2 regions of the Micromonospora sp. CPCC 206171 genome follow, and region 2 is predicted to be linked to the other one. Evidence: predicted binding sites of a transcription regulator. Region 2 holds the regulator's gene; the other holds the start of a gene.
The links. Region 2 encodes HrcA, which represses chaperone genes, less so after heat shock. Its sites were predicted from a motif close to GGTTNGCACNCTCNNNNNGAGNGTGCNAACC; they were not measured.
Positions count from the first base shown of each region.

Region 1: a site for HrcA is predicted at 2,413-2,443, ahead of groES (co-chaperone GroES). Genes of this name have one in related genera too.

Region 1 covers NZ_JBAKHT010000002.1:335,845-342,508, forward strand. Annotated here, with positions in the region: gene V6U89_RS04255 (molybdopterin-dependent oxidoreductase) at 1-123, opposite strand, end outside; gene groL (chaperonin GroEL) at 252-1,892, opposite strand; gene groES (co-chaperone GroES) at 1,963-2,277, opposite strand; gene V6U89_RS04270 (THUMP-like domain-containing protein) at 2,598-3,785, shown strand; gene ybaK (Cys-tRNA(Pro) deacylase) at 3,814-4,293, shown strand; gene V6U89_RS04280 (sugar ABC transporter substrate-binding protein) at 4,540-5,637, shown strand; gene V6U89_RS04285 (ATP-binding cassette domain-containing protein) at 5,671-6,495, shown strand; gene V6U89_RS04290 (sugar ABC transporter permease) at 6,492-6,664, shown strand, end outside.
Region 2 covers NZ_JBAKHT010000005.1:62,185-68,848, reverse strand. Annotated here, with positions in the region: gene V6U89_RS08735 (SDR family NAD(P)-dependent oxidoreductase) at 1-528, shown strand, start outside; gene V6U89_RS08730 (16S rRNA (uracil(1498)-N(3))-methyltransferase) at 710-1,444, opposite strand; gene dnaJ (molecular chaperone DnaJ) at 1,446-2,588, opposite strand; gene hrcA (heat-inducible transcriptional repressor HrcA) at 2,665-3,687, opposite strand; gene V6U89_RS08715 (DUF4870 domain-containing protein) at 3,923-4,576, shown strand; gene hemW (radical SAM family heme chaperone HemW) at 4,619-5,842, opposite strand; gene V6U89_RS08705 (enoyl-CoA hydratase-related protein) at 5,862-6,664, shown strand, end outside.

The DNA of each region.
Region 1 (6,664 bases), on a different contig from region 2:
GACCGCGATCAGCGGGGCGGACCGGGGGCCGGTCAGGACCGCGACCGGCTCGGCGACGCCGATGGCCACGGTGGCGGCCGTGATCCCGGCGAGCGCGGCGAGGCCGCGGGGCGTGGTGCTCATCGGACCAGTGTTGTCGATCAACCGGACCGACCGCCAACCACGTCAGCGTTCCGTAATGCCCCCACGGACGCGTCAGGGCGCACCGTCTCCGCGGAGACGGTGCGCCCTGGGTCGGCGTACGCCGTGGGTCAGAAACCCGGGCCGTGCTGGTGACCGTGGCCGTGGCCGTGCCCACCGGCGGCGGCCGGCTCGGCCTTCTCCGGCTTCTCCACCACGAGGCTCTCGGTGGTGAGCAGCAGGCCGGCGATCGAGGCGGCGTTGGTGACCGCGTTGCGGGTCACCTTCACCGGGTCGATGATGCCGGACTTCACCAGGTCGACGTACTGGCCGGTGGCGGCGTCGAGGCCGTTGCCCCACTCCTTGCCGGCGACCTTCTGCACCACCACGTAGCCGTCGTGGCCGGCGTTCTGGGCGATCCAGCGCAGCGGCTCGACCAGCGCCTTGCGGACGATCGAGACGCCGGTCTTCTCGTCACCGGTCAGGCCCAGGTCGTCGGCGAGCACCGGCAGGACCTGCGCCAGGGCGGCACCACCACCGGGCACCGTGCCCTCCTCGACGGCGGCCTTGGTCGCGGCGATGGCGTCCTCGATGCGGTGCTTGCGCTCCTTCATCTCGACCTCGGTCGCCGCGCCCACCTTGATGACCGCGATGCCACCGGAGAGCTTCGCCAGCCGCTCGGCCAGCTTCTCCCGGTCCCACTCGGAGTCCGAGGCCTCGATCTCCTTGCGGATCTGCGCGACCCGGTCGGCGACCTCGGAGGACTGGCCGCCACCGTCGACGACGGTGGTGTTCTCCTTGTCGACCACGACGCGCCGGGCGCTGCCGAGCACCTCCAGGCCGACCTGGTCGAGCTTGTAGCCCAGCTCCGGGGCGACCAGCTCGGCGCCGGTCAGGATCGCCATGTCCTGGAGCATCGCCTTGCGGCGGTCGCCGAAGCCGGGGGCCTTCACCGCGCAGACCTTGATGGTCTTGCGGATCGAGTTGACCACCAGGGTCGACAGCGCCTGGCCCTCGACGTCCTCGGCGATGATCAGCAGCGGCTTGCTGTTCTGGAGGACCTTCTCCAGCAGCGGCAGCAGCTCCTCGATCGCCGAGATCTTCTGCGTGGTGATCAGGATGTACGGGTCCTCCAGGACCGCCTCCTGCGACTCCACGTCGGTGACGAAGTTCGGCGAGATGAAGCCCTTGTCGAACTGCAGACCCTCGGTCACCTCCAGCTCGGTGGTGAGCGCGGAGCCCTCCTCGACGGTGATGACACCGTCGCGGCCGACCTTCTCCATCGCCTCGGCGATCAGCTCGCCGATGGTGGCGTCCTGCGCGGAGATGGTGGCGACGTTCGCGACCGCCTCCTTGCTGGCGACCTCGACGGCCCGCTCGAGCAGCGCCTCGGAGACCTTGGCGGCCGCCGCGTCGATGCCCCGCTTGAGACCGGACGGGTTGGCCCCGGCGGTCACGTTGCGCAGGCCCTCGCGGACCATGGCCTGGGCCAGCACGGTCGCGGTGGTGGTCCCGTCGCCAGCGACGTCGTTGGTCTTCGTCGCCACCTCCTTGACCAGCTGCGCGCCGAGGTTCTCGTAGGGGTTGGTGAGCTCGATCTCCTTGGCGATGGTCACGCCGTCGTTGGTGATCGTGGGCGCACCGAATTTCTTGTCCAGGACGACGTTGCGCCCGCGCGGGCCGAGGGTGACCTTGACCGTGTCCGCGAGGGCGTTGACACCGTGCTCGAGCAGGTGTCGGGCGTCGTCCGAGAAGCTCAGGATCTTCGCCATGAATGTCCCTTCGAAGCGCCGTTGCCCCGGCCCGGCGAGCCGGACCGGGGCAACGACACTGATCGGTTGCTTACTTCTCGATGACCGCGAGGACGTCGCGGGCGGAGAGCACCAGGTACTCCTCGCCGGCGTACTTGACCTCGGTGCCGCCGTACTTCGAGTAGAGAACGGTGTCGCCGACCTTGACGTCGAGCGGCACGCGGTTGCCGTTGTCGTCGATCCGGCCCGGGCCGACAGCGAGGACGGTGCCCTCCTGCGGCTTCTCCTTGGCGGTGTCGGGGATCACGATGCCCGACGCCGTGGTGGTCTCAGCCTCGTTCGCCTGGACCACGATCCGGTCCTCGAGCGGCTTGATCGCAACCTTGGTCGCGGTAGTCACGGGCATACCCTCCTGGGGTACTGGTTTCGTTACCGGTCGACCGGAGCCGACCAGCGTCAATCTGCCACATGCCACCGGGCGGGGCCGTCGTCGCGGGTGCCGGTCCGCCTGGCGTTCAGCGCCCGCGCCGGATGGCCCGGGAGCTGGCACCCTCCGGGTGAGAGTGCTAATCGCAGGTTATTCCTCGGCTAGCACTCCGTCAAGGAGAGTGCCAGCGCGTCGGCGTCGAACGGCCCCGATCGACTCCCGTTTGCGGCGTGTCGGCCACCCGGCCGGTGAGCTGGGGGCGGAGGGGTGGGGGTGGGGCGGGTCGGGAGAATGGACGGGTGGACATCGACCAGCTCGCCGCGCTGCGTACCCCCGAGGGGTCGGCCGCGCTCGCCGCGGCGGCCGAGCTGGCCGGCGGCGACCCGCTGACCTCTGCCGCCGCGCTGCGCACCGCCGGGGTGCCGGCCGGGCTGGCCGCCGCCGCGCTGACCCAGGCCGAGCTGCGCCGCCGGGCGGTGGCCAAGTTCGGGCCGGAGGCCGTCGGGATGTTCTTCACCCGGGCCGGGCTGGAGCAGGCCACCCGCCGGCCGGTCGCGGACCGGCGCGCCGCGCGGCTGCGCGCCGCCGGTGTGCGCACCCTCGCCGACCTCGGGTGCGGCCTCGGCGCCGACGCGCTCGCCGCCGCCCGCGCCGGCATCCGGGTGTACGGGGTGGAGGCCGACCCGGTGACCGCCGCGATGGCCGCCGCGAACGCCGAGGCGGCCGGGCTGGCCGAGGAGTTCACCGTGGAGTACGGCGACGCGACGGCGTTCGATGTGACCCGGGTGGACGGGGTGTTCTGCGACCCGGCACGCCGCCGGGCGGGCACCGGCCGGCGGATCTTCGACCCGAACGCCTACTCGCCACCCTGGGACTTCGTCGTCCGGCTGGCCGAGCGGGTGCCGTACACGGTGGTGAAGGTGGCCCCCGGGATCGACCACGCGTTGATCCCGGCGGGCGCCGAGGCGGAGTGGGTGAGCGTGGACGGCGACCTGGTCGAGGCGGCGCTCTGGTGCGGCCTGCTCGCCGAGGTGCCCCGCCGGGCCACCGTGCTGCGCGGCGACGTCGCGCACCGGCTCACCGGCTCGGGCGCGGCGGAGGCGGCCGTCGGTCCCACCCGCCGCTTCCTGTACGACCCGGACCCGGCCGTGGTCCGCGCGCACCTGGTCGCCGAGCTGGCCGACACCCTCGACGCGACGATCGCCGACCCGAGCATCGCCTACCTGTACGCGGACACCCCGACCGCGACCCCGTTCGCTCGCTGCCTGGAGGTCACCGACGTGCTGCCGTTCTCGCTCAAGCGGCTGCGCGCGCTGCTGCGGGAGCGCCGGGTCGGCCGGGTGGAGATCCTCAAGCGCGGCTCGGCGCTGGAGCCGGAGAAGCTGCGCCGCGACCTGAGGTTGGCCGGCGACGCGGCGGCGAGCCTGGTGCTCACCCGGGTTGCGGGGGCGCCGACCGTGCTGGTCTGCCGGCCCGTCGCGAGCTGACGTCCGGCGTCCGGTTAGCGTGACCGGCATGGCGGGACAGGGCACTCCGGCGACGGCGCTGCTGGCGAAGCGGAAGATCCGGCACAGCACCCACCCGTACGACGTCTCCCCCGACGCGCCGAACTACGGCGGGCTGGTCGCCGAGGCGCTCGGGGTGCCGCCGCAGCGGGTGTTCAAGTCACTGGTCACCGAGGTGGACGGGGCGCTGACGGTGGCCGTCGTCCCGGTCACCGGCGAACTGGACCTCAAGGCGCTGGCCGCGGCCGTCGGCGGCAAGCGGGCGACGATGGCCGACCGGGCGGCCGCCGAGCGGGCCACCGGCTACGTCCGGGGTGGGATCAGCCCGCTCGGCCAGCGCAGGCGGCTGCCCACGGTGCTGGATTCCTCGGCGCTGGCGTACGACACCATCTACGTCTCGGCCGGCCGTCGCGGCCTCCAGCTCCAACTGGCCCCGGCCGATCTGATCGCGCTGACCGACGCCACCACCGCGGCCCTCGCCGCCCATTGATCAGTTCCGGCCGCCGCAAAAGGAAATCGGCACCGGTGTGGAAACAGATTCTCCACGCCGAAACCCGTCGGGCGGCAGAGCGGATCGGACCTGCGGAGATCGCGCCTTTTCCCGCGTTACGGGATCGTTACGGCGGTCCGCCAAACTCGTGAGCTCGGCAGTCTTGCGCCGCCGACACGGGTGGCAATACGTTGCCGCTCACAACAAACCAGCCTGCCACCACCACCCCCGAAAGGACCCGTGCAGATGCGCAAGGGCCTCCTCGCACTCACCGTCGTCGGCCTGCTGGCCGCCAACGGCGTGGCCGGTTGCGGCGACCAGCTCAGCGGCGGCGACGCGGCCGATGGCGCCAGGAAACCGAAGATCGGCGTGATCCTGCCCGACAGCAGGACCTCCGCCCGCTGGGAGGGCGCGGACCGCAGATTTCTCGAGGAGGCGTTCGACGCCGCCGGAATCGACTCCGACATCCAGAACGCGCAGGGTGACAAGAGCCAGTTCTCCAACATCGCCGAACAGATGATCACCAATGGCGCGACCGTCCTGATGATCGTCAATCTGGATTCCGGCACCGGCAAGGCGGTGCTGGAGAAGGCGCGGTCGCAGGGCATCGCCACCATCGACTACGACCGGCTCACCCTCGGCGGCTCGGCGCAGTACTACGTCAGCTTCGACAACGAGGCGGTGGGCAAGCTCCAGGGCCAGGGCCTGGCCCGGTGCCTGACCGAGCAGGGCGCCCGGAAGCCGGTCGTCGCCTTCCTCAACGGCTCACCGACGGACAACAACGCCACCCTGTTCAAGAACGGCTACGACTCGGTCCTCAAGCCGAAGTTCGACGCCGGGGAGTTCCGCCGCGGCCCGGACCAGTCGGTGCCGGACTGGAACAACGCCCAGGCCGGGGTCATCTTCGAACAGATGCTCACCCAGACCGAGGGCCGGATCGACGGTGTCCTCGCGGCCAACGACGGCCTCGGCAACGCGGCCATCTCGGTGCTGAAGAAGAACAAGCTCAACGGCAGGATCCCGGTGACCGGTCAGGACGCCACGACCCAGGGGCTGCGGAACATCCTCGCCGGCGACCAGTGCATGACCGTCTACAAGGCCATCAAGGACGAGGCGAAGGCCGCCGCCGACCTGGCCATCGCGCTGGCCAACGGGGAGCGGAAGGAGACCGGCCAGACGGTCCGGGATCCGGAGAGCGGTCGCGCCGTGGACGCCATCCTGCTCACCCCCAGGGCCATCTACGCCGACGACGTCAAGGACGTGATCGCCGACGGCTTCGTCACCCGGGACGAGGTCTGCTCCGGCGAGTACGCCAAGCTCTGCGCCGCCGCCGGCGTCAACTGACGGCATCCCTGCCGACGCGCAAAGGAGAACCCCGTGTCCGCCACCCCCCTGCTGGAACTGCGCGGGATCGACAAGAGCTTCGGTCCCGTGCAGGTCCTGCGTGACGTCGCTCTCTCCGTTCACCCGGGCGAGGTGACCGCGCTGGTCGGCGACAACGGCGCCGGGAAGTCCACCCTGGTCAAGTGCATCAGCGGTATCCACCCGACGGACTCCGGCGAGTTCCTCTTCGAGGGCCGCCCGGTCACCGTCAGCAGTCCCCGGGACGCCGCCGCGCTCGGCATCGACGTCGTCTACCAGGACCTCGCGCTCTGCGACAACCTCGACATCGTGCAGAACATGTTCCTCGGGCGCGAGAAGCGCCGCGGGATCGCGCTCGACGAACCCACCATGGAGCAGATGGCCGCCGAGACGCTCGCCGGGCTGGGCGTACGCAACCTCAAGTCGCTGCGCCAGCACATCTCCAGCCTCTCCGGCGGCCAGCGGCAGACCGTCGCCATCGCCAAGGCCGTGCTCTGGAACAGCCGGCTGGTCATCCTCGACGAGCCGACCGCCGCGCTCGGCCTCGCGCAGACCGCGCAGGTCCTGGAGATAGTCCGCCGGCTGGCGGACAACGGCCTGGCCGTGGTGCTCATCTCGCACAACATGAACGACGTCTTCGCCATCTCCGACCGGATCGCCGCCCTCTACCTCGGCCAGATGCTCGCCCAGGTGAAGACCACCGACATCACCCACTCGCAGGTCGTCGAGCTGATCACCACCGGCCGCTCCCGCCACCTCGGCCTGGGCGCCGGGCCGGACGCGGGCGGCACGCGCGACGGCAGCGAACCAGCCCACCTGACCCCGGGAGCAGTCCGATGACCACCACCCTCCTGCCGCGGGACGGGCTCGGGGCCGGCACCCCGACGCCGACCGTCGGCGAACACGTCCGCGACTACCTCGCCCGGGTACGCGGGGGCGACCTCGGCTCGCTGCCGGCCGTCATCGGCCTCACCGTGCTCTGCCTGGCCTTCGCGACCGTCCGGCCGGT
Region 2 (6,664 bases):
GGGCTCGACGTGCTGGTCAACAACGCCGGCGTGTACGGCGACCGGGACGCCCCGCACCCGGTCTTGGGCGCCTCGTACGAGCAGTGGCAGCGGCAGTGGCGGCGGGTGCTGGAGACCAACCTGACCGGGGCGGGCAACGTCACCTGGTGCGCCGCCCAGCACATGCGGGAACGCGGTGGCCGGGTGGTGAACGTGTCGTCGCGGGGCGCGTTCCGGGGCGAGCCGGACCAGCCCGCGTACGGCGCCAGCAAGGCCGGCCTGAACGCGCTCGGGCAGTCCCTCGCCGTCGCGCTCGCCCCGTACGGCATCGCGGTCGCCACGGTCGCCCCGGGCTTCGTGGCGACCGACATGACCACGGAGCACCTGACCGGCGAGCAGGGCGACGCGATCCGGGCACAGAGCCCGTTCGGCCGGGTGGCCCGCCCCGAGGAGATCGCCGCCGCCGTGCACTGGCTGGCCAGCCCCGAGGCGCAGTGGGCCTCCGGCACCATCGTCGACCTCAACGGCGCCTCCTACCTGCGTACCTGACGCCGGCCGAGGCGGCTACCCCACCCACCCCGCCACACCTCGAGATCCACGCACTTTCACTGAATGAGTGCCTATCCGGCGCGGAACAGCCACTCATTCAGTGAAAGTGCCCGCGGCCCGGCCCGGCCCGGCCCGGGGCGGGGCGGGGCGGGGCGGGGCCCAGCTCGGGCGGGGTGGGGGCTTACCAGCGGGAGAGGCGGGTGGCGAGGACGCTCAGGGCGGCCACCCCGGCGGTGGAGGTGCGCAGCACCGACGGACCGAGCCGCACCGGGCGGGCCCCGGCGTCGGCGAAAGTGGTCAGCTCGGCCGGGGCGATGCCGCCCTCCGGGCCCACCACCAGCACGATCTCGCCGGTCTGCGGCAGCTCGGCGGTGGTCAGCCGCTCCTCGGCCTCCTCGTGCAGCACGAACGCGGCACCGGCTCCGGCGATCCGCCGCACCACGGTGCCGGTGGACTCGTCCGGGGCGCCGGCCACCACCGGCAGCCAGGGCCGGCGGGCCTGCTTGGCCGCCTCCCGGGCGGTCGCCACCCACTTGTCCCGGGCCCGTACGCCCCGGTCGCCGCGCCACTGGGTCACCGCGCGGGACGCCGCCCAGGGCACGATCTCGTCCACCCCGACCTCGGTCATCGCCTGCACGGCCAGCTCGCCCCGGTCCCCCTTGGCGATGCCCTGCACCACCACGATCCGGGGCACCGGCGCGTCCGCGTACCCCCGGGAGGTGACCCGGACGTCGAGGGTGCCCCGGCCGACGGTGGTGACCAGGGCGGCGGCCGTGCCGCCCCGGCCGTCGGCCAGCAGCAGCTCCTCGCCGACGCGCAGCCGCTGCACGGTGGCCGCGTGGTGGCCCTCCGGGCCGTCCAGGGTCAGCGTGTCGCCGGTGGGCAGCGCCTCGACCAGGAACAGCGGCGCGGACACCTCAGGCGTGCCCGTTGAAGGCGTCGCGCATCCGGGAGAAGAAGCCGCCCTGCTTGGTCAGCTCGGCGACCTCCTCGCCCCGGGTCTTGGCGAAGTCGCGCAGCATCTTCTCCTGGTCGGCGTCGAGCTTCGTCGGCGTCCGCACGTCGAGGTGGACGTAGAGGTCACCCCGGCCGGTGCCGCGCAGGTGCGGCACGCCCCGGGCGCGCAGCCGCAGCGTGCTGCCCGGCTGGGTGCCGGCCTTGACGTCGACCGTCTCCTCGCTGTCCAGCGTCTTGATGGTCAGCCGGGTGCCGAGCGCGGCGGCGGTCATCGGCACGGTGACCCGGCAGTGCAGGTCGTCGCCCTTGCGCGAGTACACGTCGTGCGGCCGCTCGTGGATCTCCACGTAGAGGTCGCCGGCGGTGCCGCCACCCGGGCCCACCTCACCCTGCTGGGCGAGCCGGATCCGCATGCCGTCCTCGACCCCGGCGGGGATCTTGACGGTCAGCGAGCGGCGGGTGCGCACCCGGCCGTCGCCGGCGCAGGTCGGGCAGGGGTGCGGGATGGTGGTGCCGTACCCCTGGCAGACGGTGCAGGGCCGGGCGGAGACCACCTGGCCGAGGAAGGTGCGCTGCACCGACTGCACCTCGCCCCGGCCGCCGCACGCCTCGCAGGTGGCCAGGTGGGTGCCGGCGGCGGTGCCGGCGCCGGCGCAGGTGGTGCAGAGCACCGCGGTGTCGACCGTGATCGGCGCCTCGACGCCGAACGCGGTCTCGTGCAGGTCCAGCTCCAGCCGCAGGATCGCGTCGGCGCCCGGCCGGGTACGCGGCCGCGGCCCCCGGGCGCCACCCGCGGCGCCGCCGAAGAACGCGTCCATGATGTCCTGGAAGCCGACGAACGGGCCCGCACCGCCGGGACCGCCCGGCCCCGCGCCGCCGCCACCCGGGGCGAGCGGGTCGCCACCCAGGTCGACGATCTGCCGTTTCCGGTCGTCCGAGAGGACCTCGTACGCGGCGTTGATGTCCTTGAACTTCTCCTGGGCCTCCGGGTCCGGATTGACGTCCGGGTGGAACTGCCGCGCCAGCTTCCGGTAGGCGCGCTTGATCTCGTCATCGGAGGCTTCCCGGCTCACGCCGAGAATGCCGTAGTAGTCCCTGGCCACTGCGTTCGGTGTCCTCATGTTCGTCTCGCGTTGCGCCGGTCGTCGGCCGGAGCCGGGTGCCGGCCCCTGCCCTGGATCAATTCTGGGCCAGCAGCTCGCCCACGTAGCGTGCCACGGCCCTCACCGTGGCGATGGTGCCGGGGTAGTCCATCCGGGTAGGGCCCAACACGCCCAGCCCGCCGAGCGCGGTCGCCCCCGGCCCGTAGCCGGTGCTGACCACCGAGGCGGCCCGCAGGTTGTCGATCTCGTTCTCGTCGCCGATCAGCACCCGGGTGGTGGTCGACTCGGCCTCGCCGATCAGCTTGAGCATCACCACCTCCTCCTCCAGCGCCTCCAGGATGGGCCGCAGCGAGCCCTGGAAGTCGAGCAGGCCGCCCCGGGTGAGGTTCGCGGTGCCGGCGAGCGCGATGCGCTCCTCGTGCCGTTCGACCAGCGTCTCCAGCAGCACGGTGGAGAGCGTGGTCATCGCCCCGCGCAGGTGCGGCGCCGACTCGTCGACCAGCGCCTGGACCAGCGGCGGGGTCTCCGACAGCCGGCTGCCGACCAGCTTCTCGTTGACCAGCCGGCGCAGGTCGGTGACATGGTCGGCGGGGATCGGCGCGGGCAGCTCCACCAGCCGCTGCTCGACCCGGCCGGTGTCGGCGATCATGACCAGCATCAGCCGGGTGGTGGAGATCGGCACCAGCTCCAGGTGGCGTACCGAGGAGCGGGCCAGCGACGGGTACTGCACCACGGCGACCTGCCGGGTCAGCTGGGCCAGCAGCCGCACGGTGCGGTGCACCACGTCGTCCAGGTCGACCGCGCCGACCAGGAAGCGCTCGATCGCCCGGCGCTCGGCCGGGCTCAGCGGCTTGACCCGGGACAGCCGGTCGACGAAGAGGCGGTAGCCACGGTCGGTGGGCACCCGGCCGGCACTGGTGTGCGGCTGCCGGATGTAGCCCTCCTCCTCCAGCACGGCCATGTCGTTGCGCACCGTGGCCGGCGAGACGCCGAGCTGGTGCCGCTCGACCAGGGCCTTGCTGCCGACCGGCTCCTGCGTGGCGACGTAGTCCTCGACGATCGCGCGCAGCACGGCGAGCTTGCGGTCGTCGAGACCCATCTCCCCCACCTCCTGACGCACGTCGGCCCGGAGCGGCTGAGGCGCCCCGGGCGAGCGCACTGGCACTCGACTGTAGCGAGTGCCAGTCTACGTCGGCGTCCCCGCTGACGCGATGATCAGCGACGGACCACGGGTGCGCCCCGCCACCCGGACGGCGCGCCCCGGCCGATCATCCGGACATCCGGGGCGGTGTCGCTCTGGTGAGGGGTTGCCGGCAACCCCTACCGTGACGTGCATGACTGAACCACCTCGCCCTCCCGGAGCGGGGGACCCCGGCGACCGCCCGGACCCGACCGCCCCGTCCGGCTCGTCGTACGAGCCGCCCACCGCACCACTGTCCGGGGCACCCGGGGCGGGCGGCTATCCCCCGCCCGGTGGCTATCCGCCACCCACCGGTGACCAACCGCCGTCGGGCGGCTACCCACCGCCGGGCGGCTACCCACCGCCGGGTGGTTACGCCGCGCCGGGCGTCGGCTATCCGACCGCCGGCGGGTACGGCGCTCCCGGCGGCGGGTACGCCGCCCCGGGCGGCGGCTACGCCACCGACGACGACAAGACCTGGTCGCTGATCGCGCACTTCGGCGGCCCGGTCGGCGTGATCGTCGGCGGCAGCCTGCTCGGCTGGGTGGCGCCGCTGATCGCGCTCTCCGCCAAGGGCCAGCAGTCCCCGACCGTGCGGGCGCACGCCACGGCCTCGCTGAACTTCCAGATCACCTGGGCGATCGCCAACGTCATCGGCTTCGTCCTGGCCATCGTCACCTGCGGGGTGCTCTTCTTCATCCCGATCCTGACCGCCCTGGTGCCGATCATCTTCGGCATCATCGGCGGGGTGAAGGCCACCGAGGGCGTGGTCTACCGCTACCCCGCGAGCTACGCCTTCAAGAAGTGACCGGTCCCGGCCGGCCCACCCGGGCCGGCCGGGCCGCGCGGATCAGGGCAGCAGGTCGCGGACCACGGCGTCGGCCAGCAGCCGCCCGCGCAGGGTGAGCACCGCCCGCCCCGCCGCGTACCCCGCCGGGTCCAGCAGGCCGTCGGCCAGCGCCCGCTCGGCACCCGCCCGACCCGCCGGGTCGAGGGCCTCCAGCGGCAGGCCGGAGCCGAGCCGCAGCCGGAGCATCACGTCCTCCATGTGCGCCTCGCCGGCGGTCAGCACCTCCCGGGCCAGGCCGGGCGACTCCCCGGCGGCCAGGCGCTTCGCGTACGCCGTCGGGTGCTTGACGTTCCACCAGCGCACCCCGCCGACGTGGCTGTGCGCCCCCGGGCCGAGGCCCCACCAGTCCGCGCCGGTCCAGTAGAGCAGGTTGTGCCGGCACCGGGCCGCCTCGGAGCGGGCCCAGTTGGAGACCTCGTACCAGGAGAAGCCGGCCGCGCCGAGGGCGGCCTCCGCGGCCAGGTACCGGTCCGCCGCCACGTCGTCCGACGGGTACGGCAGCTCGCCGCGCCGCATTCGGGCGGCGAGCCGGGTGCCGTCCTCCACGATCAGGGCGTACGCGCTGACGTGGTCCACCCCGGCGGCGACCACCTGGTCGAGGGAGGCGGCGAAGTCCGCCGCGCTCTCCCCCGGCGTGCCGTAGATCAGGTCCAGGTTCACGTGGTCGAACCCGGCGTCGCGGGCCTCCAGCGCGGCGGCGACCGCCCGGCCGGCGCTGTGCCGGCGATCGAGGATCGCCAGCACCCCGGGCGCGGCGGACTGCATGCCCAGGGAGATCCGGGTGTAGCCGGCCGCGCGCAGGGTGCGCAGCGACTCCGGCGTGACCGACTCGGGGTTGGCCTCGGTGGTCACCTCGGCGTCGGCGGCCAGCCCCCAGGTGCGGTCGATGCCGTCCAGGATGCGGGCCAGGTCGTCGGCGGGGAGCAGGGTCGGCGTGCCACCGCCGACGAAGACGGTGTCCACCCGCGGCGGCGGGGTGTCGCCGAGGACCCGCGCGGCCAGCGCCAGCTCGGCCAGCACGGTGTCGGCGTACGACTCCCGGTCGGCGCCGCCGCCCAGCTCGGCCGCCGTGTAGGTGTTGAAGTCGCAGTAGCCGCAGCGGCTGGCGCAGAACGGCACGTGGACGTACACGCCGAAGCCGCGCCCGCCGACCGCGCTCAGGGCGGTGGCGGGCAGCGACCCGTCGACGGGGACGGTCTCGCCTTCTGGAAGGACGCCGGGCATGGCCACTAGTGTGCCCGGCATGACCTCTCCCGACCGCCTGGTACGGGTCGCCACGGCCCGTGGGGTGACCACCCTCACCCTGGACAGCCCGCACAACCGCAACGCGCTCTCCACGCCCCTGATGACCGAGCTGCTGGCCGGGATCGCTGCGGCGGTCGCCGACGACGCCGTCCGGGTGATCGTGCTGGACCACACCGGGCCGGTCTTCTGCTCCGGCGCGGACCTGAAGGAGACGGCCGCCGCGTACGCCAGCGGGAGCGTGCCGGCCGGGATGCTCGGCGACGTGCTGGCGGCGGTCTGGGAGTGCCCGAAGCCGGTGCTGGCGAAGGTGGCCGGGCCGGCGCGGGCCGGCGGGTTGGGCCTGATCGCGGCGGCCGACCTGGCGGTCTGCGCCGAGGAGGCGACGTTCGCCTTCACCGAGGTGCGGATCGGGGTGATCCCGGCGGTCATCTCCGCCACGGTGCTGCCCCGGCTGCACCCGCGCGCGGCGGCCGAGCTGTACCTGACCGGGGACACCTTCGACGGCCGGCGGGCTGCCGAGATCGGCCTGGTGACCGCGGCGGTGCCGGCGGACGGGCTGGACGCGGCGGTGGAGCGCTACTGCGCCTCGCTGGTGCGCGGCGCGCCGGGGGCGCTGGCCGGGGCGAAGGGCCTGCTGCGCCGCCCGACCTCCACCGACCTGCGTGGCGAGATCGCCGAGCTGTCCGCCCTCTCCACTGGCTACTTCCTCTCCGACGAGGGCCGCGAGGGCGTGCTCGCCTTCCGCGAGAAGCGATTGGCTGGATGGGTGGCCGCTCTGGAGGGGGGTCCGGCAGACGGGGC